Regions from separate parts of the Gluconobacter sp. DsW_056 genome, predicted to be linked through region 1. Evidence: riboswitches for the same ligand, from Rfam matches in the RefSeq annotation. Region 1 holds a riboswitch; the other holds the start of a gene.
What was found. Region 1 has a riboswitch for thiamine pyrophosphate ahead of thiC (phosphomethylpyrimidine synthase ThiC). Riboswitches for the same ligand answer to the same signal wherever they lie in the genome.
Positions count from the first base shown of each region.

Region 2: it holds a riboswitch for thiamine pyrophosphate, as region 1 does, so the genes downstream of both, HK22_RS09875 (TonB-dependent receptor) here and thiC (phosphomethylpyrimidine synthase ThiC) in region 1, are expected to answer to the same signal.

Region 1 is NZ_JOPF01000003.1:8,582-24,575, forward strand. It holds gene HK22_RS02055 (FAD-dependent oxidoreductase) at 1-305, opposite strand, end outside; gene HK22_RS02060 (MarR family winged helix-turn-helix transcriptional regulator) at 373-825, shown strand; gene HK22_RS02065 (hypothetical protein) at 831-1,652, opposite strand; gene HK22_RS02070 (TonB-dependent receptor) at 1,657-4,512, opposite strand; gene HK22_RS02075 (DUF4880 domain-containing protein) at 4,747-5,685, opposite strand; gene HK22_RS02080 (RNA polymerase sigma factor) at 5,682-6,248, opposite strand; gene HK22_RS02085 (hypothetical protein) at 6,316-7,359, opposite strand; TPP riboswitch at 7,558-7,691, shown strand; gene thiC (phosphomethylpyrimidine synthase ThiC) at 7,804-9,597, shown strand; gene HK22_RS02095 (FAD-dependent oxidoreductase) at 9,594-10,532, shown strand; gene thiS (sulfur carrier protein ThiS) at 10,522-10,719, shown strand; gene HK22_RS02105 (thiazole synthase) at 10,721-11,479, shown strand; gene HK22_RS02110 (thiamine phosphate synthase) at 11,479-12,090, shown strand; gene HK22_RS02115 (HesA/MoeB/ThiF family protein) at 12,087-13,049, shown strand; gene thiD (bifunctional hydroxymethylpyrimidine kinase/phosphomethylpyrimidine kinase) at 13,046-13,780, shown strand; gene HK22_RS02125 (glycosyltransferase family 2 protein) at 13,789-15,234, opposite strand; gene HK22_RS02130 (MFS transporter) at 15,329-15,994, opposite strand, start outside.
Region 2 is NZ_JOPF01000010.1:33,168-49,161, reverse strand. It holds gene HK22_RS09905 (efflux RND transporter periplasmic adaptor subunit) at 1-1,188, shown strand, start outside; gene HK22_RS09900 (efflux RND transporter permease subunit) at 1,195-4,371, shown strand; gene HK22_RS09895 (efflux transporter outer membrane subunit) at 4,368-5,834, shown strand; gene HK22_RS09890 (hypothetical protein) at 5,847-6,194, shown strand; gene pnuC (nicotinamide riboside transporter PnuC) at 6,277-6,834, opposite strand; gene HK22_RS09880 (phosphotransferase enzyme family protein) at 6,825-7,979, opposite strand; gene HK22_RS09875 (TonB-dependent receptor) at 7,982-10,420, opposite strand; TPP riboswitch at 10,513-10,642, opposite strand; gene HK22_RS09870 (methyl-accepting chemotaxis protein) at 10,830-12,257, shown strand; gene HK22_RS09865 (MFS transporter) at 12,386-13,624, shown strand; gene HK22_RS09860 (YdcF family protein) at 13,624-14,205, shown strand; gene HK22_RS09855 (AGE family epimerase/isomerase) at 14,207-15,466, opposite strand; gene rpe (ribulose-phosphate 3-epimerase) at 15,621-15,994, shown strand, end outside.

The sequences.
Region 1 (15,994 bases):
TAAGGTTCTGCCGGGCTGGGAGTTGTCCTGTCCTCGCTCAGGGACGTTTTCTCACGGCTTCCATCCGCACGATAGACGAGGAGTGGGGGGTATGGGCCGCCCGCCTTCATAAGCCTGTCGAGAAGGCCGAGATCCTCGAAGATTTCCAGTGACCGCGGTTGAAGGCCTTTTCCCCGCGAGCCACCGAAGGGCTGCGCGTTCTGCTCGATCAGGATGGAGTCAATTCCATGTCGTGCGAGGTCGATAGCCAGGGTCAGGCCTGCTGCTCCTGCGCCGCATATCAGAACGTCCGTATCAAAAGCCATTGGCTTCTCCAGTAAACAGCGTGTAATATGCACATATCACCATTAAATTGGATAAAGCAATAATTACGTGAAAAATACACACGACTCCAAGATCCTGCAGGAATTGCACAGCGCGCTCATCGACCTTGTCGACGAAATCAACCGTCCGCGCCGGGATGATCGACTGATCGAAGAAGCGGGGCTCCCGCTTGATCGGGCATTGTTTCCGCTCCTCGCCCGTGTCGGCAGATATGGACCGATTGGCGTGGTGGAACTTGCGGACCGGACGGGTCGAGATCACACGACAGTGAGCCGCCAGATGGCGAAGCTGGAGTCCCTTGGGCTGATTGAACGTCAGCCTTCGATAAAGGACAGGCGTGTCCGCGAGGCCGTGGTCAGCACGCGCGGGAGAGAGATGATTGCAGTGCTGAACCGGGCGCGCGAACGGCTGGCCAATCGCATCCTCGCGTCATGGACGGATGATGACCTCGACCAGCTGGGAAAATTGTTGCGACGCTTTGCGGACGATCTGATGCGCTGAAGCGTTTATGGTGTCGGAAGGCTGCTTTCGACCAGGGTCATTTTCTGCCGGTCGATGGTCCACAGGTGATGGCTGGAGATAACGTCCCAGTCGAAGGCCTGTCCGCGGGTGGGCAAATCATATGTGCCGACATGGAGGAGGCGCCCGCCAGCAGCTGGAAGGGCGAGAACATAAAGGCTGGGGGCGTCATGTCCGGAGACATAGAGGCGGCCATCCTGACCCCAGTGTCCGCCCGATGCGCTGTGATGGCCGAAGCTGTTGAGGACGTCTTCGGGAAACAGCCACTGCTCCTGTGTGACGAAATGCGGATCCATCCGCACAAGCAGTGTGGAGCGGTGGTCACGGGGAGCTTCGCCGCCATCGCCGTCATAATTTGCGAAACATGCCCACCAGCTTCCGTCATGCCAGTCGATCCAGGTGAGCGATCCGCGTCCGGGGCCGAAACTGTGGCTGCGGAGGTGACGCATGGTCTTCGTGTCGAACCACTCGACAGAACTCCACATCGGAACATTGGGATAGTTCGACATCGCGCAGACCAGTTCGGTCCCCTGCGTTTCGCAGCTGTTGATATGGATGAAAACCCTGCGATCACCCGACCATAAGCCTACACGCTGGCCTGTTCTTCGGTCGTATTTGCCGATTGTGCTGTTTTCGATGGCGTAGAGAAACCGGGGATCGTTGGCGACACCCTGCGTGGCTTCCCGTGCCGGCACGGTGCGCAGAATCTTTGCCGCACCCAGCATGGGGGCTGCCTCCTGAGCGAGGGCTGGGGCACTGACGGACGCGGTGAGGAGGAGGGCGAAAAATGACGGAACAAGCGTTTTCATGAGATCAGAAATCCGGCTGGAAGCGGAGGCCGAACCAGACGCTGCGTCCGGCGGGATGACGGTCCTGGATCAGGTTTTCACGCGGCCCCATCCGGGTTTCGTAACCTTCCCCCGTCAGGTTCTGGACCTGACCGGTGGCGGAAAGCCATTTGTAGAAACGGTAGCTGACCTGAAGGTCGAGCTGTCCGCGCTCCTGAAGCCACATGTCCTGCCAGCTTGCCGTGCCGGACGTGGAATAGAGGGACTTTCCGATCCGGTTATAGGCGACGCGCGCCTCGAGATGTTTGTCGGCATAAAACAGTGAGGCGTTATAGATGTGTGACGGCTGGTTCGAGAGACCGTGTACCCTGCGCTGCGAGCCGTCGTCCATGGTTTCCTCGTAGAACCCCTGAAGGAAGGTCGCGTTGAAGGAAATACCGAAATTCTTCAGAATTCCGGGCAGGAAGCCGAAGCGTTGACGCATGAACTGCATTTCGACGCCACGCATGCCCGCACCGGAGGCGTTGAGGGGTTCGGAGACGACTGCAGCGTAAGTGCTCCCGTCCATCACGACATTGCCGTATGATGTGCGTGTATAGATTTCGTCGTGAATGTCTTTGTAGAAGATCCCGACCGTTACGAGGGTGTCCTTCTGCGGATACCATTCATAGGACAGGTCGTAATTCCAGGAATGACGGGGTTTGAGGTTCGGGTTGCCCTGGGAAATATTGACGGTCGCGCCGTCGAATGTGGTGCTTGTCGCGGCGCCGTAGTCTCCGTAGTTGGGGCGACCGACCGTCTCGGTGAATGCCGCGCGCAGCTTCATTGTGGGGCTGACGTTGAATGAGGCCAGAACCGAGGGGAGGAGATAATCGTAACCCGCTCCTCGCGTTTCGAACTGGTAATCGGTGACGCCGGAATTTGTTACGCCATTGAAATTGCCGATGTCGGCGCGTGTGTGATCCCAGCGGAAGCCGCCCTGAAGCGAAACGTAGCGGTTGTGCCAGCCGGTCTGGAAGTATGCGGCAGTGATGGATTCCTGAAGGTGGTAGTAGGCTGGTTTGGTCGTTGACGTTGTGTTGGTGGTTTTGAAAAGAGATTTGTTGTTCAGGAGCTTGTTGAGGGCTTCCTGATAATTGAAGATGGGAAATTTCAGCCCCGGAGCGGATTCCAGCGTCAGGACCTTGCTCGCGAGTACCTCGTTCATGTTCCCGATTTCAGCGGCGGTTATGGCATCTTTAGGGATCCACTGGGTGTAGGTTTCACTGTTGTCCACATGTGTCATCGTCTGGGTGACGCCGGCATTCAGCCAGAAACCATGCCCGACGTCCCATCGCCAGTCGCCCCTCAGAAACCGTACGTCATTCTTGACGTGGAAGCCGTAAAACCGCCAGTAGCGCGGGTTGTAGTTGTTGGCGTCATTGGCCGCGGAGAGGTCGTTCAGGGCAATGACCGGAGCGCCGTTGTTGATGGAATAATTATATCCGTAGGCAGACTGGTATGTTGTCTTGTTCGTGTTTTCGTTCATTCCGGTGTTGTATTTGATCATGGTGCGGTAGCTGTCGTCCCAGGCGATGGAGTCTGACGCGAGGAAATTCAGGTGCATCCGGTCGTTGATGTCGTAATGGATCTTGCCGTTGACGAACCATGTCCGCTGCGTCTCGGGCTGTTGTGTGATTCCGAACTGATACTGGCCAGTCGTGACGGAACCGGTGTCGGGGGTTGCGCCCTGCGTCCATGTGCCTGAGGGCATCGAAAGCGCTTCGTTGCGCGTTTCCTGATCGAGTGTGTGGAAGTAGCCGCCAAAAACCGACAGATCGAAGCGGCTGGACGGTCGATACTGGAACTTCCCGGTCAGGCTGTAGCGCCGATAGGCGTCATCAAAAGCGTAATCCTGCGAACGCACGGGAACAGCGTTGCCTTTTGCAGCCTGTGCGTCCGTGTTGGTAGGGGAGCCCACGGATGTTCCCGAGGTGCTGTAATAGTTCCAGCCGTCACCTGTCGTATCGCCCGGCAAAATCGCGTGCGAGGCGGAATGAAGTTCCTGATAGTTGCCGGAAAGGACGAAGCCGAATTCCTTGTTCTTGCCGAATACGCGCGTCAGGGCGCCGTCGACGCGCCAGTTTTCGTGCATCGGCTGGACGACACTCCCGGCAAGATTGTTCCATCCGCCGAGAAGCTGCGTATCGAAACTGTTGCCGTAATCGAATGCGCTTTTCGTCACCATGTTGACCTGACCGCCGATCCCCTGCGGATCGTTATAGGCGTCCACAGTTTTGAGAACCTGGAGTTCGCCCAGCATGGACGATGGGATGAGGTCCAGCCGTGCGCCGCGATAGGTATTGTTGGCGCTGGCAAGCTGGGCACCATCAATGGTGATGAGATTGTAGGAATTGTCGAGGCCGCGGATCGTGATGTTTTCGATATTGTTGTCCGACCGGTTGTCGTCCGTGCTCGGCATGACCGAAATGCCCACGATGCGCCGGGCCGCCTCGACGACGCTCAGATCGGGCACCGTGCGCATCTGGGCCGCGCTGAGCGTATCGACGATCTGCGAAGCGTAGCGCTTGGTCGAGGTGTTGTCCCGCTTTCCTGTGACATTCACGTTCTCGCTGACGGTTGCATCCCGCCCAAGGCGGCGGGCAGAGGCTGTTTTGACGCCGGAAGCTGCGGCTGTCTTGCGAAGACCGATGACAATCAGTCGGTCATGCGTGGAAATTACTTCAAGTCCGGTTCCGGCCAGAAGTTTCTCCAGAGCGGTTTGACTGTCCATGCTGCCCTGAACGGCATTTCCGGTGATGGACTGGCGCACGGGATCGGCCAGAATGATCTGCATATTGGCCTGCCGACCATAGGCAATGATCGCGCGGGAAATCGGCATGCGTCCGATGTTGAATGCAGTCGATTGCGCAAAGGCCCTGTGGGGTACGAAACCGCTGGCGAGGCAGGTTGTCGAGAAGGCAAGAGCAGAAAGAAATCGTGTATGATGGATAAAGCGAGACACAGCAGGTTCGATCCCCGTTCGGCTACGTTCGCTTCAAAGATGTAAAAGATCGAAAAATCCGCCGTTGTGTTTGTGTGAAGCTTTTATGGCGTCACGAACTCATGGTTCCGGTCATGAAATTGCAATGTTTTCTTTGGAAATACTGAGGCGGACACCAAATATTTCCCTGAGAACGCGGGCGAAACCGAGAGGGTCGTCCAGCATGAAGATACCGCTGATTTTCCGGTGCGCGCAGGCAGATCCGGTCAGGATAATCTTTCTGGCATTGTAACGGTTCAGTTCGGAGATGGCCTCTACGACATCCACGGACTGGAATTCGAGTTTGCCCTGACTCCAGGCGACAGCGCGCTCCATGTCGTCGTCGCAGAGGGTTGTAACCGTAATGGAACGGGGGGTGGTCTGGATCCAGTCCCGTGCATGGAGATGGCGCTCCATCCGTTCCTGCGCGCAGTGGCTCAGGGCGTGACCCTGCAGCACGAGGGCATCGCTGTCGGTTCCGGCTGCATGAGCAATCAGTTTGCTGGAAGGCTGCAAGGCGATGAAAAGCCCGTTCATGTTGATCGGGAGGGACACGCGGCGTGCTGCCAGACTCATGCGCCCTGTGAGCAGGTCGAACGCAGGGCGGCCGGTATTGCGGCGAATGCGCAGGATCGTCCCCTGATCGAGAACGATCTCGCCGCATTCCGGCTGGGTGACGTGCATCAGCCCGGAGGCCGCGTGGAAAATCTCCGAGGCATCTGCGGAGCGATGCGGGATCAGGCATGCCCCTGCGATCCCGGCCGCTACGGCCGTACGGATAAGCGCGCGCCTTGAAAGAGCGCGGGGCGGGACGGGAGCGCGAAGCGGCATGCCCTGAAGCGCGGCCATGCGGCCTGCTGACATCCAGAGGCTCTGCGCACGCACGAAGGCTCCGCGATGGCGCACGTCTTCTGCGAGCCAGCGCTGGAGGGCTGCGGCATCGGAAACATTCAGAGGGGCGTTGTCGAGGCGTGCGACCCAATCGAAGGCGACCGCGTCAATCGAGCCTATGCTCGCGTCATCATGGCTCAAAGGAGGGTCGTAACCTTCTTCATCGGGGCGGGGCGCGTTTTCGGGGGTGTCGGCCGGTCGTCGCAGAATAGTCGGCTCAGTGCGCGCAGACCACGGGCGACCTGTTTTTCGACAATATTTTCCGAAATGCCGAGCCGTTCGGAAACCTGACGTTGTGAAAGTCCTTCCAGTTTCCTCAGCAGAAGGACCTGACGACAACGTTCGGGGAGATCCTGCATCATGTGATGAAGCCGTTCGAGTTCCTGCCGGGCTTCGATCGTCCGGTGAGGACATGAGGCATCGTCCGCGATGCCGTGGACGTCGAATTCCGCCAGCGCCGTAATGGAGACAACCTTCGCCCGGCGGTACTGCTGGAGGACGATATTCCGGGCGATCCGGAAGAAATAGGCTCTGGGCGTTTGTATTGCTGCGACTTCGACATCGAGCAGAATGGCGTAGCACTCCTGAATGACGTCGTCGGTGTCGATATCACGAAAACCGCGCAGCCAGCGGCGTACGTCCGGTTCGTGAGGCAGGATCTGCTGCGAAATCCAGACGATCCGGTCATTGCAATGGAAATCCAAGGCTGACACAGCTCCAAAAAATGACGTCATGACAGACTGGCGATGCCTGCCCCGAACCGGGCCGGTTTCAGCCAGCCGGAGGGGGACGGACGGACGGAGGAAGAGAGGGGGAGCGCGCGGCGGGTACTGTCCCTGAAGCGGAATCATATCCGGGGCTTTCCGGGTCTGCCGGGTCGGGCTGCGCTGACGTCTCGGGCGGCAGGGCGCTCTCCCGCCATGCCCGATAGACAAGGTCGCGCAGCATGGCCGCCGCCGCTGCGGTGCGCTCGTAAACCAGGTGACGCGCAGCCTTGTTCTGCGGGTCTTTGAGGGCGCCGGACTGGTCGAGAGCGTAGACCGTTTCGACATCCCGGTGTGACTGCGCGAGATAGGCAAGAACGAGGTCGAAGACGTCGCCACTCTGATGCCCGAGTGGTGCGAGGTGCTGTTGCACGTCCCGTTCGGTCAGGTTGATCATTTCGACATAATCGGACTCGAAACGGCCATGGACATTATGGTCTCGGGTATAATGATGCGGGTTGGGGCCAACCCAGCCGTCATGATGGATCGTGACATGCAGGGGTTGCGATCCGTCGGCGACGTAATGCCCCATCCAGGCCACTATGAAGGCGGTATCGGTCTGAAGGGCCGATGGATCATGTCCGGCAGCCTGCGCTTCGCGGATCGCGCGCATATCCGCGACGAGGTGTTCGTATCCTTCGACCACGGCGTAAGGCAGTGTACCGGCCCAGCGGACGTTCATGCGTTTTGCTTCGGGCGAGCCGAGGGCTTCGAGGCGTTCATGTTCGCGGTACAGCGCAAGAATAAAGGCGACGCGCGAGCGGGGGATCGTTTTCAGAAAAGCGGACTGTTCGCGAAACCAGCCATGATTGGGGTCTTCGGCCATCTTTGAAAACGGCTCGCTCGCAGCCCGCCAGCTATCCGGAACGCTGGCCGAATCCGCGATCAGCGAGACCTGTTTTTTGAGGTAAGTCGGTCCGTCATCCGGAAGGGCGTTGATTGCGGTGCTGTCGATGAGGGAATGCGCTCTCTCCCCCCAGGCATAGGCCTTCAGCGGAACGCAGGCACACGCGCCCAGAACAGCAGACCATAAGAGCTTGTGTGAAAGCACGGCAGGGCGATCCGATCGGACGTTTTGCGAAATGACCTTGTAGGGAGCGTTTGGCTCTGTGTGTGTGACGGTTTGATGATCGTTCTTCTGCGTCTGCAACACATGTCCGGGGTCTCGCGTGATGAAGCGTTCGTCATTGGATCAAGGAAATGTGTGCTCCATTCTGCACTTGATCTTCGGACGCTTCTCCAGCACTGTCGCGCCTGTCAGGGGAGTCCCGCCCAGGGGACTGAGAGGCCAATTGGTGACGTCGGGAAACCGGCGCCACGGTGAGGCGACCCTTTGAACCTGACCCAGTTGATGCTGGCGTAGGAAGACCGGAGGGCGTGTCCCTCTCGGGCCGATCTGGCCTTTTCCGTGTCCGTTATTGGGCACTGGGGGCGGCGGCTCCCTTTCTGCCTCACGTTTCTTGGGTCTTTTCGAGTGCGCTTGAGGAGACACCACATGAACGCTTCCATTCCCGCTATTACGACCGGCCCTCTGCCGGCCTCCAGCAAGATCCATGTCCGTGGCATGCATCATGACATCGCGGTGCCGCTGCGGCAGATTGCGGTTTCGGGTGAATGTCCGCTGAATGTCTATGACAGTTCAGGCCCCTATACCGATCCCTCCGTCAGCATCGACATCGCAAAGGGCCTGTCGGACAGCCGGGGAAACTGGCTTCGCGATCGTGGGGACGTGGAAGAGTATGAAGGGCGGACGATCACGGCAGCTGATAACGGTTTTGCACAGGGTGACCGGCTGACACCGAGCTTTCCGCAGCAGCGTCGTCCCCTGCGGGCTGTTGGAGATCGCGCCGTAACACAGATGGCCTATGCCCGTGCGGGGATCATCACGCCGGAAATGGAATTCGTCGCCATCCGCGAGAATATCGGCCGGACGGAAGCCCTGAAAGAAGCGCGCGACGGCGAGGATTTCGGAGCCAGCATTCCGGATTTCGTGACGCCGGAATTCGTGCGGCAGGAAATTGCCTCGGGTCGCGCCATTATTCCCGCCAATATCAATCACCGCGAACTCGAACCGATGATTATTGGCCGTAACTTCCTTGTGAAGATCAATGCCAATATCGGCAACTCGGCCGTGACGTCTTCGATGGAAGAAGAAGTCGAGAAAATGGTGTGGTCCATCCGCTGGGGCGCGGATACGGTCATGGATCTCTCGACAGGCCGCAATATTCACAACATCCGCGACTGGATCATTCGCAACGCGCCCGTGCCGATCGGGACGGTTCCGCTCTATCAGGCGCTGGAGAAGGTTGGCGGAATTGCGGAAGACCTGACATGGGAAATCTTCCGCGATACGCTGATCGAACAGGCGGAGCAGGGGGTGGATTATTTCACCATCCATGCCGGTGTCCGCCTGCACATGATCCCGCTGACGGCGCGTCGCGTGACGGGCATTGTCTCCCGTGGTGGCTCCATCATGGCAAAATGGTGCCTGCATCATCATCGCGAGAGCTTCCTGTACGAACATTTTGATGAAATCTGCGACATCTGCCGCCGTTATGACGTGTCGTTTTCGCTGGGAGACGGACTGCGCCCCGGTTCGATTGCGGATGCCAATGACGCCGCGCAGTTCGCGGAGCTGGAAACCCTTGGGGAGCTGACGAAAATTGCCTGGGCGAAGGACTGTCAGGTCATGATCGAAGGGCCGGGGCATGTGCCGATGCACAAGATCAAGGCCAACATGGACAAGCAGCTTGAGCACTGCCACGAGGCACCGTTCTATACGCTTGGCCCGCTGACGACCGATATTGCGCCGGGTTACGACCACATCACCTCCGCCATTGGTGCGGCCATGATCGGCTGGTTTGGCACGGCGATGCTCTGTTATGTGACGCCCAAGGAACATCTGGGCCTGCCGGACCGCAATGACGTCAAAACCGGTGTCATCACCTACAAGCTTGCAGCGCATGCGGCGGATTTGGCGAAGGGGCATCCGGGCGCGCAGATGCGTGACGATGCGCTGTCCCGCGCGCGGTTCGAGTTCCGGTGGGAAGACCAGTTCAATCTGGGTCTGGACCCCGATACGGCGCGGTCCATGCATGACGAGACCCTCCCGAAAGAAGCGCACAAGGTCTCGCATTTCTGCTCGATGTGCGGGCCGAAATTCTGTTCGATGAAGATCTCCCATGACATCCGGGCAGAAGCGGAAAAACAGGCTGGAATGGAAGAAATGGCCGGGAAATTCCGGGAAGGCGGGGCGCTTTATGTTCCCGTGACGGAACCGGCGGAATGATCCATTCCGTCCTGGGGGAGGGGGTTGCGGCGCTGTGTTGCGCCACGGCCCTTTCCGACCGGGGTCTTGACGTGGAAGTCATCGTCCCGGAGGGCAGTCCAGAGGCGGCGTCACGGTTTGCGGGGGGAATGCTGGCCCCGTTCTGCGAGGGAGAAAGCGCGCCCGACCTGATCGTGGCGCAGGGGCAGGCGGCGGTGAACTGGTGGGCGGCCCATGTTCCGGATGTCACAAAGCGTGGCACGCTTGTCGTCGCCCCGCCGCGTGATGGTGCCGAACTGGATCGTTTTGCGCGTGCCACGCAGCAGCACGACTGGGTCGTCCCCGGCGATCTGGAGCCGGATCTGGAGGGGCGATTTGCGCGCGGACTGTTTTTCCCGACCGAAGCGCATCTGGACCCGCGCAAAGCGCTTGCCAGTCTGCGCGACAGCCTGCTGGCGAAAGGCGTGACCTTCCGTTCCGGGACGCCGTGCGGTCATGTCGTGGACTGCCGGGGACTGACGTCGCGGGACAGTCTCGCCGATCTGCGCGGCGTGCGGGGGGAAATGCTGATCGTGCATGCCCCGGACGTGTCGCTGACGCGGCCGGTCCGGCTGCTGCATCCGCGCTTTCCCTGTTACGTCGTGCCAAGGGATGGGGATCGGTACATGATCGGGGCGACCATGGTGGAAAGCGCCCGGCCCGGCCCGGTGACCGCGCGAGCGGCGATGGAACTGCTTTCGGCGGCCTACACGCTTCATCCGGGCTTTGCCGAGGCTGAAATCCTTGAACTGGGCGCGGGACTGCGTCCGTCCTTTCCGGACAATATTCCGGCCGTGCGCCATGTCGGGGGACGGAGTTACGTCAACGGGATGTACCGCCACGGTTTCCTGATGGCGCCCGTCTGCGCCGAGCGGCTGGCGGCAGAACTTGCGGAGATTTATACCCATGCGGATTGATCTGAACGGCGAGATCGTCAGGACACAGGCCCGGACGCTGGCCGACCTGCTGATCGAACAGGGTTTTGAAGCCCCCTGCGTGGCTACGGCCCTGAATGGCGATTTCATTGCCCGCTCCATGCGTGACGCAACCCGTCTGGACGAAGGCATGAAGGTCGAAGTTTTGTCTCCGATGCAGGGAGGCTGACATGTTTTATGGCGTTGATCTGACGTCGCGGCTGATGCTCGGGACGGCCCAGTATCCGTCGCCCGCGGTTCTGCTGGAGGCGATCGAGGCGTCCGGCGCGGAGATCATCACGGTTTCGCTGCGGCGGGAGGGCGCTGCGGGTGCGGCGTTCCGGAACATCCTGTCCGAAAGCCGATGCCGCCTGCTGCCCAATACGGCGGGGTGTCATACGGCCCGCGAAGCCGTCACCACGGCCCGCATGGCGCGCGAAGTGTTCGGAACATCGTGGATCAAACTGGAAGTCATCGGCCATGCCGACACGCTCCAGCCGGACCCGTTCGCACTCGTCGAAGCCGCGCGTGTGTTGTGTGCGGAGGGGTTCGAGGTGTTTCCCTACACGACCGAAGACCTGATCGTGGGGGAAAAACTTCTGGAAGCCGGATGCAAGGTGCTGATGCCGTGGGGCGCGCCCATCGGATCGGGGCAGGGGCTGCGCAATCCTGAAGGTCTGCGGACCATGCGGGCGCATTTCGCCGGGATTCCGCTGGTTGTGGATGCCGGGATCGGAGCGCCCAGTCAGGCGGCGCAGGCCATGGAGATGGGGCTGGACGCCATTCTGCTCAATACGGCGGTGGCCAAGGCCGTGGACCCGGCGACCATGGCGCGGGCATTCGGTCGCGCGATTCAGGCGGGGCGGGAAGCGTTCGAGGCCGGGCTGATGCCCAGACGGGACATGGCCTGCGCCTCGACACCCGTTTTCGGTCTGGCGGAGCTGGCGTGATGACAGTGCTTGATCCGTTTTATCTTCTGGTGGGCGATGTGTCGTTTCTGGAAACGCTGCTGCCCTGTGGCGTGCGTCTGGTTCAGCTTCGGCTGAAGGACATGACAGAGGCGGAACTGCGCCGTCAGATCCGTCATGCGCGGACGCTGTGCGCGACACATGGCGCGCAGCTTGTCATCAATGATTACTGGCGTCTTGCGCTGGAACTGGGATGCGATTTCGTCCATCTCGGGCAGGAAGACATGGAGACTGCTGATTTTGACGCTCTGCGGCGTGCGGGGATCCGGTTCGGACTGTCCACCCACGACCCGGCGGAACTCGAACGGGCCCTGTCTTATGAGCCGGCCTATGTCGCACTCGGCCCCGTCTATCCGACGCTTCTGAAGAAAATGAAATGGGGGCCGCAGGGGCTGGAGCGCGTCCGGGACTGGAAAACCCGCGCCGGGAAGACGCCGCTTGTCGCCATCGGCGGCCTTACGCCGGAGCGCCTTGAAGGAGTGTTCGCGGCGGGTGCGGACAGTGCGGCCGTTGTGACGGACATCCAGCAGGCGGAAGACCCGGTAGAGCGCTGTCGGGAATGGGTCGCCGCGACGCAGGCCTACAGACGATGAGCCGTTATGTGCGGCAGACCGGGCTTTTCCCGCAGGGGGAGGCTGACCAGAAGCGCCTTTTGAAAGCCCATGTTCTGGTTGTGGGCGCGGGTGGTCTGGGCGCGACTGTTCTGCCTGCGCTTGCCGGAGCCGGATGCGGGCGGATCACGGTGGTCGATCATGACCGTGTGGACGAGAGCAACCTGCATCGTCAGACGCTCTTTCGCATGGACGATATTGGCCGCTTCAAGGCCGCTTGCGTGGCCGACCGGCTGTCGGATCTGAATCCGGACTGTCAGATCGTGCCTGTGGCGGAGCGTCTGGAGCCGACACTGGCGCGGAGCCTCCTGACGGATGTGTCCGTTGTCGTGGATGCGGCGGACAGCGTGGCCGTCACCTATCTGCTGTCCGATCTGTGTGTGGAAGCGGGTCTTCCCCTCGTGAGTGCTTCGGTGCTTGGACGGTCGGGATATGCGGGTGGGTTCTGTGGTACGGCACCGGATTACCGGGCTGTTTTCCCGGATCTTCCCGCCATTCTGCCGAATTGCGCGGAAGCCGGTGTGATGGGGCCTGTTGTTGCGGCGCTCGGGGCCATACAGGCGCAGATGGTGCTCTCCGTTCTGCTTCAGATGCAGCCCTCTCCGCTGGGGCAGATCATGACGCTGGATCTGGAACGCTGGAGAAGTTCGTCCTTCCGGTTTGATGCTGCGGTTTCCTCCGAAGGCGATGGCCCCTTCATTCTCGGACTTGAGGAGATTCGCGCGGACGACCGCGTTTTCGATCTGCGGGGGCTGGAGGAACAGGGACCGCCCTCCGTGTCCTGGGCCGTTCGCGGGCCGATTGAGCACCCGGAAACGCTGGCGAAGGGGACGGGCAGGACCGTTTTCGTCTGTGCCAGTGGTCTGCGGGCTTGGCGGGCCGCTAAACGCTTTTCCACACAGGCGGGTGGTCCTGCCTTCATTGCAACGACGGGACGATGAAGCGCCCTGTTCTTCTGATCGGCGGGATGGATTCCAGCGGAGGGGCTGGTCTTGCGCGGGATCTGCTGTCCGTTCAGGCGTCCGGACAGACCGCACGCCTCGCTGTCACTGCTGTTACGGCCCAGACGGATCGTCGCGTTCTGGCGGTAGAGCCCGTCGCGCCCGCTCTTTTGGCCCCGCAGATTGAAGCGGCGCTGGAAACGGGGATCGGTGCCGTCAAGATCGGGGCCATGTTCAATGCGCCTCTGATCCGTGTTGTTGCAGCGCTTCTGCCAGATGTGCCGGTGGTGCTGGACCCGGTGCTCTGTTCAAGCTCCGGTCATGCGCTGCTGGATCCGGAGGGCGTACAGGCTATGATCGCGCTGCTTCTGCCCCGAACCACTGTCCTGACTCCCAACCTGCCGGAACTGGCGGCGCTGGCGGCTGCCCTGGGGATGGATCCGGCCTCGGAGCGTGAGGCGGTTGTGGATGTGCTGCTGTCCCGGGGCTGTCGGAGTGTTCTGCTGAAAGGCGGGCATGAGCTGCCGTCGTCGGTTTCTGAGGATATCCTGTACGCGGCAGGCTCTTGTCCCTTGGCCTTCCGCTCACCCCGCTTTTCCTTCGAGCTGAGGGGAACGGGCTGTCAGCTCGCCAGTGGTCTGGCAGCCGGACTGGCCAGAGGACAAGATGTGCCCGAGGCCATCAGGGCTGCGCGTTGTGGAGTTGAGGCGCGTTTCCGCAACGCCGGGTGAGCGTCTTTTCAAAGGATGGCCCTGATCTGCTGTCCGAATAAATTCCTGAGATTCTCCATTTCCGCACGGTTCAGATTGGCGAATTTCAGGATGAATTCCTCATATGAAAACGATCCTCCGGAATTGAGGATATAATAAACCATGTCGGCTTCAGAATATTCATTTTCGCCGTGGAATGTCGTGTCTGATACTTTTTCCGAAAAATGGAATTTTTTCTGATCCTCGGCACTGTCCGTCGTGAATTCCAGTCTGCTGCCCTCGGACGGAGACGTCAGATATTTCCCGGTTTTTGGAGATTTTATGAAGATGGAGGCATCCGTCGCGTTTGATTCGAACTCAAGGTCGTAACAATATGTATGACAGGAAGAATTTTTGATGTGAAAATGGATATTTGAAGACACAAGAGAGGGATCTCTGAAAATCCAGATCCTGTTACCGGCATACGGGATTGCGGCCAGAACCTGTTCGCTCCCTTCTCCCTGACTGAGATATCCATCAATTCTGTCGACGGAAAGATCGTCACCCCGAAAGTTCTTCAGGTGGAAGAATTCTGTTTTTCTGGTGGGCAATACGGGGTTTCTTCCCCGCTCCAGAGAGTTTCCCCGGACGAGGAAATCATGCATGGACGCATGAAAGACGGCCTTCTTGATATTGGCACAGACGGCATTGGCCGCAGTCACCCGGTCCGGATCCTGGGGGGCATGATTGTCGTTGCGATCAAAATGGGACCAGTAATCAGTGCCCTGTGCTGTCTCGGGGTCGGGGCGGTTTCTGAACCATTCGACAAAATGTTCCCGCGATCGGCAGATATAGTGGTTGATTCTGGCTTTTTCCCAGACAACCGCTTTCGTTTCTTCAGACGTCCATTCAACGGGCCGTCCCAGAGCATCCACGTAATTGCCGTAGGACAGGCCGAACCTGTGAGACGATCTGACGGCAGGATCGACGGCCTCGGGTCTTACGAAGCTTTTGACGAGGGTGTTGTCCTCGAAATCGGCTTTGGATCTGTAGGTGAAGGCCTGATAGGTAGGGACCCTGTCCTTCAGAATTTTCTCTGAACTTCCGTATATGCACCAGTTCAGGGCAATGGCGGTATCGGTCTCGCTGAAGTTGCCCAGAAAAGCATTGATGTCATCAGAGCCATCAATGCTGACATATTCATCGCTATCGAGCATGGTGATCCAGTCGTAGCGGCCTCTGGCTTTTCCGATGGCGTCAAAATAGCTGTTCTGTTTTCTGTCGTGGTAAGAACCGGGGATCGCAGATGTCCTGAAGACTTCGACGCCATAAATTTCGGCGCAGGATTTTGCTATGTCAAAAGTGCCGTCTGAGGACTGATCATCATAGACGAAAATCCTGTCGAACCCCAAAGAGATGTGCCAGGACAACCATGCGATGATGTCATGGGCTTCGTCTTTTATAAAGAGTACTACTGCGGATGTTTCTTTTTTCACGACGAATACCCTGTGTACTGTTGGTGCTGACATCAATTCGGTTCAGACTATATCCTGAAAAACAATTCTCCAACTCAATCGAAGCCACGTTGCATCAGTCGTGCTGAAGCCGTCGGGGGAAGGCGGCCGGATTGAAAGCCGCGAGCAGGATACCCCCCAGTGCGATTATGACGGAGGCGGGACAGAGCACCGCAAATCCCAGTGTATTGAGAAGATGGCCGCCAATCGCCGAGCCCAGCAGGATGCCCATATTGCTGCTGCTGTTGACGGCAGCGCCCGCCACATCCGCACTGGTCGCCCGGGCACGGATGGCGCCGGACATGACGAAGGGAATGATGGCGGCATAGCCCATGCACCACAGCCCGACTGCCCCAACGCTTGGCCAGGCGGACAGCAGGTGTCCATAGACCAGGGTCATGCCGGTCAGCATGGCGATGCCGCCGCCGAACAGTCCGCCCGCAGGCCAGCGATCCACGACCTGTCCCGTCGCCCACAGACCGAAAATGCTGACAACGCCCGTGATGAGAAGCGCAATGCTCAACAGGTGTTCAGGCAGGCCATGCGCCAGAAGCAGCGGGGAGACGTAAGTATAGAGCAGGTTATGCGCGAAGAAGAAAATGGCGTTCACGCCGATCACGATGCCGAAAATCCGCGCGGCATGTGGCGACCGGATGGTCGGGACCTTGAGGGCCTTGGTATCGGCTCCGCGAACGGGTGGTAGGTAGAGCGCGATGAAGATCGTCAGCATCGCGGCCAGCGC
Region 2 (15,994 bases), on a different contig from region 1:
AATTGTTCTGCTGCCCTGTCTCCGGTCGGTTCGTGGGGTGGGAGGGGCAGTTTTCTGGTGCTGCTTCTGGCACTCCCGCTGCTGGTGGCAGGGTGTCAGAAAAAAACGCCCCCTCCCCAGATGCCGCCCCAGCCTGTTGATGTGGTGACGCTGAAGACGCAGCCGGTCACGCTTGAGACGTCCCTGCCCGGACGGACGGATGCCTATGAGCAGGCGCAGATCCGTCCGCAGGTGAATGGTGTCATTGTCTCGCGTGATTTCGAACAGGGTGCGGACGTCAAGGCCGGACAGCAGCTTTTCCAGATCTACATCGCGCCGTATCAGGCAGCTTACGATCAGGCGAAAGCACAGCTTCTGAACGCACAGGCCGTGGCAGCGCGGGCGAACGGGCAGCTCAAGCGGTATCGTCCGCTGGTGGCGGCTCATGCCGTGAGTTCACAGGATTTCGACAATACGCTGGCCACGGCGCGTGAGGCCGAGGCCCAGGTGGCACAGGCGAAGGCAGCGCTGGAAGCGGCAGCCGTCAACCTGAATTACACCCATGTTCGTGCGCCCATCAGCGGGCGTATTGGCCGCACGCTTTATACCGCTGGTGCGCTTCTGACGGCGGGGCAGACCCAGCCGGTCGCAGTTGTGACACGGCTTGATCCGATTTACGTGGACGTCAATCTGGCTGCTACTGACATGTTGCGCCTGAAGCGTGAGCTGGCGGACGGGCAGCTTGAGCGGAATGGCACGGATGCGGCGGCGGTAGGCCTGCGTCTTGAAGACAACACTGAATATCCGGTGCGTGGCAAGCTTCAGCTTTCCGAAGTCACGGTGGATCCGGCGACCGGAACGCTTGTCATGCGCGCCGTTTTCCCGAACCCGGATCATCTGCTGCTGCCGGGCATGTTTGTGAATGCCCATATTCAGGAAGGCATTGATCCGCACGGTATGCTGGTGCCGCAGGTTGCGGTTGCGCGGGATGCCAAGGGCAATCCCTACGTCATGGTCGTGGATGGCGAGAACAAGGTCAGCCAGCGTTCCATTCAGGTCCTGCGGACGGTCGGCGAGTCCTGGCTCGTCTCGGACGGGCTGAAGGAAGGCGAGAAGGTGATCGTAAGCGGTCTGCAGAAAGTGCAGCCGGGTGCAAAGGTGGCGCCGCATGAAGCGCCTCCTGCAGCTCCTGCGGGAAAGGCGGAGTAACCCCGCATGTCATTGTCCCGCTTCTTCATTGACCGGCCCATCTTTGCGTGGGTTATCGGTCTGATTATCATGCTCGTTGGCGGTGTTGCGATCACGCGCATGCCGATTGCGCAGTATCCGAACATTGCACCGCCCCAGATTGCCATTTCGGTCATGTATCCGGGTGCATCTGCCGAGACGGTGAACAATACGGTTGTCCGCCCGATCCTTCAGCAGATGTATGGTCTGGACCATCTCGAGTATCTGTCGGCTTCGTCTTATGCGAGCGGACAGATGGAGATCGACCTGACGTTCGAGCAGGGTACGAACCCTGACATCGCGCAGGTTCAGGTCCAGAACAAGCTCCAGCTGGCCCAGCCGCGTCTGCCGGCGGAAGTCACAGCGCAGGGGCTGAGCATCACGAAGGCGACCAAGAACTTCATGATGGTCGTGGCCTTCATTTCCGAAGATGGCAGCATGTCCGGGCAGGACATCTCGGATTATGTCGCGTCCAACATTTCCGACCCGCTGTCACGCGTTTCGGGCGTGGGCGATCATACGCTGTTCGGCTCAGAATATGCGATGCGCGTCTGGCTGGACCCGTCGAAGCTCTACAATTTCGGCCTGACGGTCGGCGATGTCCAGTCCGCCATCCAGGCGCAGAACATCCAGGTTTCTTCGGGTGAGCTTGGCGGTCTTCCGGCCAAAAAGGGCATCGGGTTCGATGCCACGATTATCGGTCCGACCCGTCTGAGCACGCCTGACCAGTTCAAGGAAATCCTGCTCAAGGTGCAGCAGGATGGCAGCCAGGTGCGTCTGAAGGACGTGGCGCGGGTCGAGCTGGGGGCGCAGAGTTATGCTCTGGGATCGTCTTACAACAACCATCCGGCCGCCGCGATGGCGCTCAAGCTGGCGCCAGGCGCGAACCAGCTCAAGACCGAGGCTGCCGTTCGTGCGCGTCTGGGTGAGCTGAGCCGTTATTTCCCGCAGGGTCTGAAGCTCGTTTATCCGCTGGATACCGAGCCGTTCATCACGCTCTCCATTCATGAAGTGGTCGAGACGCTGATCGAGGCGATCGTCCTCGTGTTCATCGTGATGCTGATCTTCCTGCAGAACTTCCGCGCCACGCTGATCCCGACGATCGCCGTGCCGGTGGTTCTTCTGGGAACGTTCGGGCTGATGTCCATTGTGGGCTACAGCATCAACACGCTGACCATGCTGGCCATGGTGCTGGCGGTCGGTCTGCTGGTCGATGACGCGATCGTGGTGGTCGAGAACGTCGAACGTGTGATGACGGACAAGGGGCTGTCACCGAAAGAAGCGGCCCGTGTCTCCATGGACGAGATCTCGGGTGCGCTTGTGGGCATCGTGCTGGTGCTGACGGCGGTGTTCCTGCCGATGGCAGCGTTCGGCGGTTCCACGGGTGTGATCTATCGCCAGTTCTCCATCACGATCGTTGCGGCCATGTGGCTGTCGGTTCTGGTGGCGATGGTCATGACGCCGGCCCTCTGTGCGTCCATGCTCAAGCCGACCCACAAGGGGCATGATCGTGGACCCGCAGCCTGGTTCAACCGGACGTTCGATCGTATGACGAACGGTTATATCGGGGGCGTAAAATGGCTGATCCGCGTGCCGGTCGTCAGCATGCTCGGGTTCGTCCTGCTCACGGCGCTGGTCGGGTTCCTGTTCATGCGCGTGCCGGGCGGGTTTCTTCCAGACGAGGATCAGGGAATCATCTTCGGACAGGTCACAATGCGCAACGGGGCGACCGAAGCGCAGACGGCGGCCGTCAACCGCAAGATTACCGACTACGTTCTCAAGACCTACGGTCCGTATGTTGAATCCGTCTTCACCATGACGGGCTTCAGCTTCGCGGGTCAGGGGCAGAGTGCGGGTGCGTTCTTCGTCCGTATGAAACCCTGGGACCAGCGTCCGGGCTCTGCGCACACCACCATGACCGTGTCGCGCGAGATCATGATGCATTTCTGGATGGATCCGGAAGCGCAGATCTTTGCCGTCAATCCGCCTGCTGTGATGGAGCTGGGCAATGCGACCGGCTTTGATCTGGAGCTGGAAGACACCGGGCATCTGGGTCATGAAGCGCTGCTGGCCGCGCGAAACCAGATCCTGAGCGAAGCAGCGAAAAATCCGCTTCTGATGGCTGTTCGTCCGCTGGGTATGGAGGATGCGCCGCAGTTCAAGCTTGATATCGACCGTGAGCGCGCCAACGCTTTCGGCCTGACGAATGCGGATATCAACACGACGATTGAAGGTGCGTTTGGCTCCATCTACGTCAACCAGTTCATGCGCAATGACCGCGTCAAGCAGGTCTATATCCAGGGCGAGCCCTGGGCGCGCATGACGCCGGAGGATCTGAACCGCTGGTATGTCCGCAATGCGACGGGAACGATGGTGCCGTTCAATGCCTTTGCTTCCGGGCTCTGGGTCAACGGTCCGCAGAAGGTCGAGGACTATAACGGTCTGAACTCCTACGAAATCCAGGGACAGCCGGCCGTGGGCGCAAGCTCGGGTCAGGCGATGACGGAAATGGAGAAGCTTCTGGCCAAGCTGCCGCGCGGCATCGGTTATGAGTGGACGGGTCTGTCGTTCGAGCAGCTTGCTTCGGGTGGATCGACCGGGCCGCTTTATGCTCTGGCCGTTGTGGTCATCATGTTCTGTCTGGCGGCGCTTTATGAGAGCTGGGCCATTCCGTTCGCGGTGCTGCTCGTGCTTCCGCTCGGCGTGCTGGGTGCCATTGCGGCAACGCTGGGACGCGGATTGGCCAACGACGTCTATTTCCAGGTCGGGCTGCTCACGACGGTGGGTCTGTCGGTGAAGAACGCGATCCTGATCGTGGAATTCGCCAAGGCCTTCTTCGAAAGTGGCGAAACTCTGGAAGACTCGGTTCTGGAAGCCGGGCGTGAGCGTCTGCGTCCGATCCTCATGACGTCGATCGCCTTTGTCTGTGGTGTGTTTCCGCTGGCAATCGCGACCGGGGCCGGCTCGGCAGCGCGCGTGGCGATCGGAACCTGTGTCGTGGGTGGCATGCTCTCGGCAACGCTGCTGGCGGTCTATTTCGTCCCGGTCTTCTTCGTTGTGGTGCTGCGTCTGTTCCGTGTGAGCCGGGTCAGGGACCGCAAGGACCCGTATGCCCATCTGGACAACAAGGCGGCGCCTGTCGCCGAAGGGGAGCACGGAGCATGAAGGCCCGTCTCGGACTGACTTCCGGATTTGCCGGAATGCTGATGCTTTCGGCCTGTAACATGGCGCCGGTTTACCACCGGCCCACGCAGGCCATCCAGAACAGCTACCCCGCGGATACGGCATCGAGGAACACGCCTGCGGCTCAGGCCGCGTCCAATCTCGGGTGGGAGGATTTTTTCACCGACCCGCGGCTGAAGGCGCTCGTGGCGCTGGCGTTGAAAAACAACCGCGACATCGCAGCGCAGCTTGATGCTGTGGGCGTGGCGCGCGGCCAGTACGAGATCCAGAATGCCTCGCTGTTTCCGATCATCTCGGCTGGCGGACAGGGGATGTTCATGGCGCCATCCGATACGGCAGGTTTCTCCTTTGCGCCTGGCGTTGGCGAGCATATCTCAACCCTGCGTCTGTATCAGACGTCGATCGGGTTTTCGTCTTACGAAATTGATCTGTGGGGCCGCATCCGCAACCTGACGCGTCAGCAGAAGGAAACGGTGCTGAACAACGTCGAGAACGCGCGGAACGTTCTCATCACGACGGTCTCGCAGATCGGGACGACCTACATCCAGTGGCTGGCTGATCGCGAGCAGCTCCGGGTGACGCGTGCCACGCTGGCGTCCGAGCGCGATACCCTGCGGCTGACCCAGCTTTCCTATGACAATGGCGAAACAGATGCGCTGACGCTGGCGCAGGTCAAGACGCAGGTCGAGCAGGCTTCCGCCTACGAGGCGCAATATACGCGCGCTCTGGCGGATGACGAGCATGCGCTTCAGCTTCTCGTCGGCTCGCCGCTGCCCTCGACCTTGCCGGAACCGGCGCCCTTCGGATCGCAGACCATGATCACGGATCTGCCGGAGGGCCTTCCTTCGGATCTGCTGGAGCAGCGGCCGGACGTCCGTGCGGCAGAGCATACCCTGTTGGGGGCCAATGCCAATGTGGGTGCAGCGCGCGCGGCGTTCTTCCCCCGCTTTACGCTGACGGCTTCGGAAGGCACCAGTTCGCTTCAGTTCCGCAAGCTGTTCACGCCGGGTGCCGAAACCTGGAGCATTTCCCCGTCCATCAGCATTCCGCTGCTGACCTGGGGGCAGAGCGAAGGGAACCTGATGATGGCCAAGGCGCAGTCCCGTCAGAATGCGGCGCAGTATGAAAAGACCGTACAGTCGGCGTTCCGTGAAGTTTCGGATGCGTTGACGGCACGGGAAACCTATACGACCCAGCAGCGCCACATGGATGAGCTGGTGGCGCAGTCGCAGCAGGCATTCGATCTGGCCAACATGCGCTACAAGGCCGGTATCGACAGCTATCTGACCACCCTGACGCAGCAGCGCACCCTCTATCAGGCGCAGCAGAACGACATCATGGTCAAGGCCGCAAGGTTCCAGAATATTGTAACATTGTATCGCGCACTCGGGGGTGGCTGGAGCCAGAAGACAGTTTCGCCTAAGGTGCCCGCACAAACGCACTGACCGGAGAGCATCATGCGCAGGTTGATTGTCCCAGTACTGGCCGTTCTTGCCGTTTCAGGCGCGGCCCTTGGTACGGCCGTGGCGCAGGATGCGGATGACGGTCCCAAGAAGCCGAGCATGCACGACCTGTATCACAACTCGTCGCTGCCCAAGAGCCATGCCGATTTCAGCCGGTATCGGTATCGCCCGGCAGGGGACAGGGTGATCGAGCAGCCGGATGCCTTCCGGCTGCTGTTCCAGACGAAGGACGGTCAGCCGGACGGTTATGCCGAGCGGCGGGGAACGTCTGTTTTTTATTACGACCGCTACGGCAAGCTGCGTCAGATCCAGCCTCTGCCGGAGGATGAGCCGGCTGATTAATGTTCTGGCCTGAAAAAAGCCGCTCTGAAAAGTCAGGGCGGCTTTTTTTTGATGGAGGTTCAGAGGGCGGACTGGATGCCGCTCAGCCAGAGGCTTCGGGTTTCCAGAGCCGGTATCCGTTGATCGCCAGCACGATAAAACCGGCATAAAGCAGGGCTGTCGGATAAAGACCGCGGCTGAGGAACAGGGCCACATAGGCGCTGTCCACCACGATCCATAACAGCCAGGTTTCACGATAGCGCATGGTGTCCCAGTACTGGGCGAGAATGCTGTAGGCCGTGAGGGTGGCGTCCGTGACGGGTGTGGGATCGTTGGTGAAGCGGGCAAGGATGAATGCCCAGACAGCGCTTCCTGCCGCGCCGCAGAGCAGCCCTTTCAGAAGTGTGGGGCGTGTCGGACGGCGGACGTGGATCCGACCATCCGGTTTCGCCATCTGGCGCCAGTGTTGCCAGCCGTAGACGACATACAGACAGAATGCGATCTGAAGCCCGGCATCGGCATAAAGCCGGGCCTGAAGGAAAATCCAGGAATACAGCCCTGCCGCGGCCAGAGACACGGGCCAGCAGATCATGCTGCGCCGCGATGTCAGCCAGACGGCCAGTGCGCTGAGGACGGCGCCCAGAATTTCGATCAGGGACATGGCGTGGTCTGGAGAAGGTGCGTCAGCTTGTGCAGGAACTGCTGGCCTGTGGGGGACGAGAACCAGTGGGCGTGACCCAGAAGATAGTCCGTATAGGCGGCTTTCACTCCGGCCCTGTCATGAACCAGTGTCTCGTAATAGGCGACTTCGGACAGGGCATATTCGACGTGAACGAGCGGCAGGAAAAGGGGCACTAGACGGCGTTCTTCCGCCGAAAGGGCATAGTGTGTCTTATAGCCTGACAGGAAGGCTTCGAGGCGGTCGAGGCTGACAGGACAGTCGTTTTGAGGTTCGAGCCATGCGATGGCGGTGCGTTCGATGGCGACCGCGAGATCGTAGGCGGCGCAGGTGCGGTCCGACATGCCGAAATCGAGAATGCCGCAGACCTGCGCTTCCGGGTCGGTGCCCGTCCAGAACAGGTTTGACGGGTGCCAGTCGCCATGTCCCCAGCGCGGCTGGATTGTGCCGAGATGCGGCTTCAGCTTTTCATGAAAGGGCAGGAGGGCCTGCGGGATATCGTCACGCCAGCGGTGGTGTGTCAGGGCTTCGGCAAGCCCGGCCTGATGGGGGATCCAGCGTTCCAGCCCGGTCATCAGGTTGGAAGATGTGATGACCTCGAAGGTGGAGAGAAGCGGGCGGCGGGCAGGGCGCGCAGGGGCGTCGAAGCTTCTTGACGCCTGGTGAAGCTGGCCCAGACGCTGGCCAGCGGAAAAGGCGTGGCGGGCGTTGTGGAACGGTTCCCAGGATTGCACGGTCTCGTACAGGTCATGTCCGGGCATGATGGAAAAGACTTCGTAGGCCGATCCGTTGAGATCGAGCGCGGCTTCCCCGCTTTTGGTGCGCCATGTCTGGCCGACAGGAACCCCCTGTTCGGCCAGATGCGTGATGAAGCGGTGTTCTTCCGCAAGCGCTGCGGCATCGCGCAGGCAATGATCGTGGCGTTTGAGAAAAACGCGGCTGCTATCCTCCAGCAAAACGACGCCCGTGGAGGAAAAGGGGCGTCGTCCGTGCCAGATGACCTGCCGCGCGGGGGAAGGAAGCGGAAAACGGGAGAGAACATCGCGGGCTTCGGCGTCTGACAGTGCGGGCCAGTCCCGTCTGCTTTCGGGACCATTGACGCCGAACTGTCCGGAAGCCTCCGCCATGCTCAGAACCCCGTCGAAGCGGTGAACAGGGCCGCAAACCCGCCCCCGATGAAGTAGCTCGGGGCGCTTCCGGCGATGGTGGTGCCATACACGCCGGTCGTATCCTTTGCATTCATGGTCGGGCTCGCCACGCCGGAAAGGTAGTGTTCGTTCGTGATGTTGATGAAGTTCATCCGCAGGGTCGGCTGATGCAGATGGATATGGTCCGAAAAGCGGTAGCCGATGGCGAGATCGCCGGTCGTGTGATCCGAAACGCGCTCGTCATTCGTGAACGTCGCGTACTGGTGGCCGGTGTAATGCACAGTGGCGACGCCGAAGATGTGTCCGTCGTCATAGCTCAGCCCGGCCGCGGCCTGAAGGGTCGGGCTGCGTACGGCGATGCGGCCACGAGTGCGCAGCAGGTCGCCGCCCGACATCAGGTCATTGTCGATCGTGGCATGCAGGTACTCGCCCGAGACATAGGGGCTGAAATGATGCCAGGGACGCAGGCCGATTTCCACGTCCACGCCGCGGGAGGTCTGGCCACCTGCGTTCATCGTCGTGCTGACGATGGAGCCATTCTGGACGGCCTGCGTGGAGATCTGGCGGTTGGTGAAATTGTAGTTGAACAGCGTCAGGCTGCCGATGATCCAGCGCCCCGTGCGGCGGTATCCCAGTTCTTCGGAAATGGAATATTCGTTGCGGACATCGGCCGATCCGGTTCCGTACATTTCGCCCGAAGAGGGGTCATAGGTGTTGTACAGCGCGCTCTGATCCGGGGCGCGGAAATTGGTCGTGGCGTTGAAGAAGATCTGGTTTTCCGCGTCAATGCGCCAGCGCACGCCGAGGCGGGGCAGGGGCTCCATGCTATTGGAGCCGACATGGTATTGCGGGCCCGGCATGCTGTTCGTGCCATCGCGGTTCATCATGACGGCCTTGAACCCGAGGTCGATGGCCAGATGGTCATGCAGCAGGGACATGTGGTCGCCGATGAACAGCGCGTTGGTTTGTGAAATGGTGTGGAAGCTGCCGCCCAGAAGGCGTTCGCCGTTGGGCAGGCGGATCACGTCGCGGCCGTTTTGCGCCCAGATGTCCGGCGCATATCCGTTGGTCTGGACGGCCGTGAAGGGCTGCTGTTCGTTGTCGTCGCCGTAATCGTACCAGTACCCCAGAACGAAATCGTTCCAGCCGGTTTTGTAGTGAAGCGCGCTGGTAAAGCCCGAGCGGTAGCTGCGCTGGGTGTAATCCGCGCGAACAACGCCCACGCCGTCCTGCGCGCCGGGGAGGTTCAGCGTGCCCGACAGGGCCTGTGTGCCTTGGTAAAGTCCGGTTTCGGACAGCGTGCTTCCGCCCGGCCAGTTGCCATAGGCAAGCTGCGCGTAGGGTGTGACGTCCAGGGTCAGATGGTCGGTCAGGGTCAGATGGACCGGCGCGCCGCCATAAAGCGTGCGCTCTCCGTCCCGCCACAGACGCCAGTAATTCGCGCCGTTTTCCGGATTGCTGCTGTCATAATGGGCCAGCAGGTTGTTCTGGCCTTTGATCCCATCCGATTTCCATGTGTCCATGGTGGGTTCGGGATACCAGCTCGTGATGGTTGTGTTGAAGGTGCCGATGAGGCTGGCGCGGTTGCCCTGCCCCCATTCCTTGAGAAACTTGAAATCGACATGCTGCTTTTCGTCGCGTCCTGGCCCGCGCCAGTTGTCGGTCGCGCCGTGGGAGTAGGAGACGAAGCCACGGATGCCGGTATGGGCGATGTCGCCGGTGTCGAGGCGGATGAATTCGCGGTTGGTGTTGTAGGACCCGTAAGACACGCTGGCGTCACCCCCCGCTTTTTTGGCGGGGTCGCGGAAGGTCAGGTTCATCAGGCCCCCGGCGGCGTTCAGGACCGGACTATCCAGATCGGCCGAGCCCTGTGACAGGGCAATTTCCTGATAGTTCTCACTGTCTGCGAACTGGCTGGGCGTGCCGGAATAGGCGGCGACATCGTTCAGCGGCATGCCTTCGAGCACATAACCGATGGCGCTGTTATCGAGCCCGCGGACGGTGATGTCGGTATTGGGAGAAAACCCCATTGGATCGGACGAGGACACATTGGCGCCGGGCAGCATAGCGGCAAGCTGGAAGGCCGTGGCCATGGGGGCCTGTTTGGAAATGAAATCCTGACTGACGGTACTGACTGATTTCACGCCGTCCTGCGGATGGATCAGGCCGCCTCCCGGCTGGTTTCCGGGGGCGCTGTCTGGAATTCGGTGGACGACGATATGCTCGGCCACGTGTTCGGCCGGGGCGGTGCGGGGCGCATTCGTGGCTGGGGAGGCGGGGGCTGTCTGATGGGTTTTCGGGCCGGTCGTATCGGCTGCATGGGCGACGGACAGGCAGACCGTGGTGCCGAGCAGGGCCGGCAGGATGCCGTGAGACCGCAGGCGGGGCGCAGCAGAATTTCCGTGGTGTCCGTGGGCCATGATGGAACGCGCCTCGCCTGCAAGCAGTGGAAGTTCAGCGCTGACAGGAAAGGTTCAAGCTGCTGGCTGGCTGGATCATGAGAATGCGTCCGTCAGGCAGCGACCACCATCCCTCCGCCAGTGTGAACTGGATCAGGTTCAATGGGTCACTGCGCCCTATGACGGACAAGCGTCATGCCAGCAGAATCTCAGCCCCTTGCCGGGGCTCCCCACGGTGAAGCGTCACAGATCGTCCGGGGACGGAAAATTGTCAATATGAGCAGATTCCGTCCGCGCAGTGCAGTTGGAGTGTTGCAAACAATTTCGAGAGCATTCTTCATTCTTTATTAATAACGACATGTATAGTTTTCAAAAAACATCACGCCAGTGTCCAAGCAGTGCGTGAGAGCTGAGCTCAATAAAGGCGATCATGTTAAACTGGATTGAAAAAACCGCCTACGTCCGACAGAAAATCAAAGTACTGTTTGCGATTCTTGTCATGATTGCCTTGGTGCAGTTCGTGGTGGAGCAGTTTTGCGAGCATCTGTTTATTCATTACCGGCATGAACAGATGCTGTCGCAGTGCATGGGGCTGCTGTTTCAGGTTGGACTGACACTTCTGATCGCCCGGTTCGCCATTCATGTAATTGCCGTGCCTTTCGAGCAGATTACCGCTGCGACGGAGAAGGTCGCGGGCGGCGCTCTCAACATCACCATTCCGTGCCTTCATCACCATGACTGTGCGGGGCGGCTGGCGCGCTCGCTTCAGATGTTCCGTGAAAACAGCCAGAAGCAGTTGAAGCTTCAGGAAAACTCTGCGGAAGAAGCACGGGATGCAGCACAGATCCAGAAGGAACTGTCCGGCCGGAGCGAGCGTATCCGGAGGGTGCAGGATGAGACGATCGGAACCATCTGTGCCGGACTGGAGATTGTGAAGGAAGGGGATCTGACCTTCACGTTTGGCGACGGTTTTCAGGACCGGTTCGAGGAATTCCGGCAGAATTTCAACACGCTCATCCAGATCTACCGGACGGCAATCGCCAAGATTTCCGATGCGACCTCCGTCATCGCCAACGGCACTTCCGAAATTGCGTCAGCCTCTACGGAGCTGAGTGGACGAACGGAACGTCAGGCCATCACCCTCGCCCAGTCTGCGGCCTCCATCAACAGCATCACCCAGACGGTCGGAAAAACGGCGCGTTCTGCGGTGAGGGCGCGTGAAACGGCTCTTGAAACGCGGGGACAAACCGTTGTGGTGTCGGAGATCATGCATTCGGCCAACCGGGCCATGGGCGAAATCCGGACGTCGTCACGGCAGGTCGAGAGTATTCTGGGCCTGATTGAGGAAATCGCGTTCCAGACCAATCTTCTGTCGCTGAATGCCGGGATCGAAGCGGCCCGGGCGGGAGAGGCCGGTCAGGGTTTTGATGTTGTGGCCAAGGAAATCCGGGCTCTCGCGCAGCGCTCCGCCAAATCAGCGCAGGATATCCGCAACATCATCACGTCTTCGGGCCGGCAGGTGGAAGAGGGTGTCCAGCTTGTCGGGGATGCGGACCGCTCGATGAAGGTCATCAGTGAGCATGTGGACGGGATTACGTCGCTGCTTGAAGACATCTCCCGCTCCACGACGGGCGAGGCCGAGAGCCTTGAGACGATTAACAAGGCCATCAACGAAATGGACCAGATGACGCAGCGCAATGCCGCGATGGTGGAAGAGGTCAACGTGGCCTGCCGGAATCTGAGCAACGAGGCGAAGGATCTGTTCGCTGAACTGTCCAAATTCCGTTTCAGCCCGGCACAGTCCGCAGGCAGGAGACCGGGGTCCATACCCCGTGAACTGGCTCCGGCCGGTTTCTGAGGCTTTTTCAGGAAAGTGAAAGACGCATTTTCCTGACATGTCTCGACATCGGAGCCGATATTCCCGACACTGGCATCCATGGTTGTCAGTCCGCTCTTTTTTCCTGCGCTGAATGACGGGGCCTGCCCATGATGGGCGGGGCCTTCCGGTCTCTGGGGCGGCGGAATTATCGCGTCTGGGCCATGGGGGCTCTGGTTTCGAATATCGGAACCTGGATGCAGATGACGACGCAGGACTGGCTGGTCCTGACGGAACTGACCCGGCAGGATGCAACGGCAGTCGGGATTGTTACGGCGCTTCAGCTTGCCCCGCCCCTTTTGCTGATTTTCTGGACCGGAAAAATTGCCGACAGGGTGGAGAAACATCGCTTCCTGCTTCTGACGCAGGCCGCACTGGGCACACTGGCCATCGCACTCGGAACTCTGGTGGTGACCGGAATGATCCGGTTGTGGGAAGTGGATCTGTTCGCCTTCCTGAGCGGATGTGTTGCGGCATTTGACAGTCCTGTCCGACAGATTTTTGCTGGTGAACTGGTGGGCGAGGAAGACCTGCCGAATGCGGTGGCGCTCAATTCCGTGTCGTACAATGCCGGTCGCATGATCGGCCCCGCGGTGGCCGGGTTCTGCATTGCGGAACTGGGTTCGGGGTGGTCGTTCATCCTCAACGGGTTTTCATTTTACGGCGTGCTGATGTCGCTTCTGTCCCTGCGGGCGCAGGACCTGCACCGTCTTTCGTCCCGTAAGCCGGAAAGCGCGCATCAGGAAAAGCAGGATCTGCTGTCGGGGGTGCGGTATGTCTGGAAGCGCGATGATCTGCGGACCATTTTGTTCATGCTGTTTCTGCTGGGCGCTTTCGGACTGAATTTCCCGATCTATATTTCGACCATGGCCGTCAGTGTCTTTCATGTCGGGGCGCATGGTTACGGGGTTCTCAATTCGGCGATGGCGGTGGGGACGATTACGGGCGCGCTGTTCGCGGCCAGCCGCAGGACCATGAAATTTTCGGCGCTGCCGCAGGGGGCGGTGGTGTTCAGTCTGGCCTGTCTGCTGGGCGCGCTTGCGCCTGGATACTGGGCCTTTGCGGTCACGCTGGTCATGGCGGGCATGGCGTCCCTGACGTTTACGGCGGTGAGCAACAGCTACATGCAGCTTGCGACCGATCCGGGCATGCGGGGGCGCGTGGTGTCGATCCGTTTTGCGGTTTTCGCGGGGTCCTCGCCGCTGGGGGCGCCGCTGGTTGGGATGGTAGCCAATTCGCTGGGGCCGCGCTGGGCGCTGGGTGTAGGGTCTTTGTCCGGGATTCTGGCAGCAGGGGTGGCGCTGCTTTATCTGCACCGTACCCAGGCGGGGAAGGAGACGGTATCCTGATGGGGCGCAGGGGCTGGGTTGTGCGCGGGCTGGCGCTTGGTGCGGTTCTCCCGGGTCTGTTTCTGCTCTGGATGGGGTTCGTGGCGTTTCGGGGGCTGTCAGCCGTACCGGAGCGTTCTGAGATGGCGGTCATTTTCGGGACGGCGGTGACTGCGAAAGGCACGCCTCGCCCTGCGTTGCAGGAACGGTTGCAGGAAGGACTGCGGCTGTGGCGCGCCGGGCTTGTGCGGACTGTGATGGTGAGTGGGGCGATCGAGAGCGGCAATCATCGTGACGAAGCCCGGATCATGGCAGACTGGCTGATGGAGCGGGGTGTGCCGGAGGCCGCCATCATTGTGGATTCGCACGGGAACAATACCTGGTTGACGGCCCTGCATGTCGCGCGTCTGCATCCGCAGGGCGCGGTCGTGGTCACGCAGTGGTTTCATATCCTGCGGGCGGAATGGGCGCTGGGCCGGGCGGGCGTATCGCCGGTTTCGGGTGCGGCGCCGTCCCGGTTCCGGCTGGCGGAGCTCTGGTATCTGTTTCGGGATTCCGTGGCGCTTCCGGTCTACGTCCTGACGAAAGCGCCGGCTGGCTGACTCAGTAGGGAACGCCGATCTGTTCGATGGCTGTGGCAAGGGAAGGCGCCAGCGGCATCATGGGGGCCAGTGTGGACTGATAGGCGTGATACAGATCGCCTTTGCCTTTGTAGATCGTCTCGGTGGGTTCGCCTTCAGGGCTGACTTCGTTGAACCAGCTTCCAAAATCCCGGTCGATCAGGGTCGTGTCGATATAGTCCCAGATCGTGCGGTACCAGTGCTCGTAATGAGGGTTTCCAGTCCGCTTGTAGAGATTGATGGCAGCTGTCAGTGCCTCGGCCTGTGCCCAGTGGATGCGGCTGCGGTTATGGGGGGCATGCTCCCAGTTGATCGTGTAGAGCATTCCCGGTCGGCCATCGGCGTTCCAGCCGGTGTTCATCCCCGTTTCGAACAGCGCCTGCGCGTCGTGCAGCATCCAGTCCGGGGCCTCCAGGCCATGACGGAGCAGGGCGGCTTCGAGTTTCAGGGTCAGATGCGCCCATTCCACGAAATGCCCCGGCGTCATGCCATAGGGGCGCAGGTCGTCGTTGGGTTTGTCGCTGTGGTACTCGCGCATGAGGGTCCAGTCGCGATCGAAATGCTCCGGCATGGCGAAGCCCTGCCCGGCGGCCAGTTCATGCACGAAGCGGGTGACGATGCGCCGGGCGCGCTGCAGCCACTTCACGTCTCCGGTGACGTCCGCCAGAGCCATGAAGGCTTCGGTGGAGTGCATGTTGCTGTTTGCGCCCCGATAGTTTTCCTCGTCCGACCAATCCGGAGCGAAGCTCTCGCGCATGACGCCTTCGTCCTCGCTCCAGAAATGGGTGTCGATCTGATGGGTGGCGTCTTTGAGCAGTTCGCCTGCGCCCTCCGCTCCGATCAGGACGGCTGAAGAGGCGGCAAGGGCGACGAATGCGTGGAGATAAGCCTGTTTGCGGTCATTGTCCTTGTCCGCGAAATGCTGCCAGCCGCCGTGGTCGTCATCACGGAAATGGGTGCGCAGGGCGTGAATGCCATGCGCGACAAGCGGTGCGCTTCCGGGAAGGCCCTGAAGCTCGGCTAGTGCATAGGCGTGAACGCAGCGTGCGGTCAGGGTGGCTTCGGGTTTGGCGTTTTCGGGAAGGGTGCCTTCCAGATCCAGTCCTGCGAAACCTCCGTTGACGCATCCGCCCTTGCTGAAGTCCAGAAGGCGGCGACCCTGCATTTCCAGCCAGGCCCGGTGTGAGGGGCGGCGGATCCAACTGTCGCGGCTGAGAAGGGTGGGCGAAAGGCGATCGGTCATGAGGCGCTCCGGGCAGGTCTACGGATTTAGTCATCAGGACGTTTCAGACGCGCCGGGGTTCCGGAGCAGCACACACAGACATGAACCTCACGAAGATGCGCACGGATGCGGATGTGGCTTGCGTCGCGCGATGGCTTTGCCGATACATGACAGTATGACTGAGCGTTCTTCGATCATTGTCGCCCCCAGCCTTCTGGCTGCTGACTTTTCCCGCCTCGGGGAAGAGATCGCCTCCATCGCGCGTGCGCCGTGGCTCCATCTCGATGTGATGGACGGGCATTTCGTGCCGAACATCTCGTTCGGCCCTCCGGTGATTGCGGCACTGCGCAAACATACGGATGCGAAATTCGACGTGCATCTGATGATTGATCCGGTCGATCCGTATCTGGAAGCGACCGCGAAAGCCGGTGCCGACCATATCACGGTCCATGTCGAGAATGCGCCCCATCTGCACCGCTCGCTTCAGACCATCCGCACGCTGGGCTGCCGTCCGGGTGTGGCGATCTGTCCGGCGACGCCTGCCGTGGC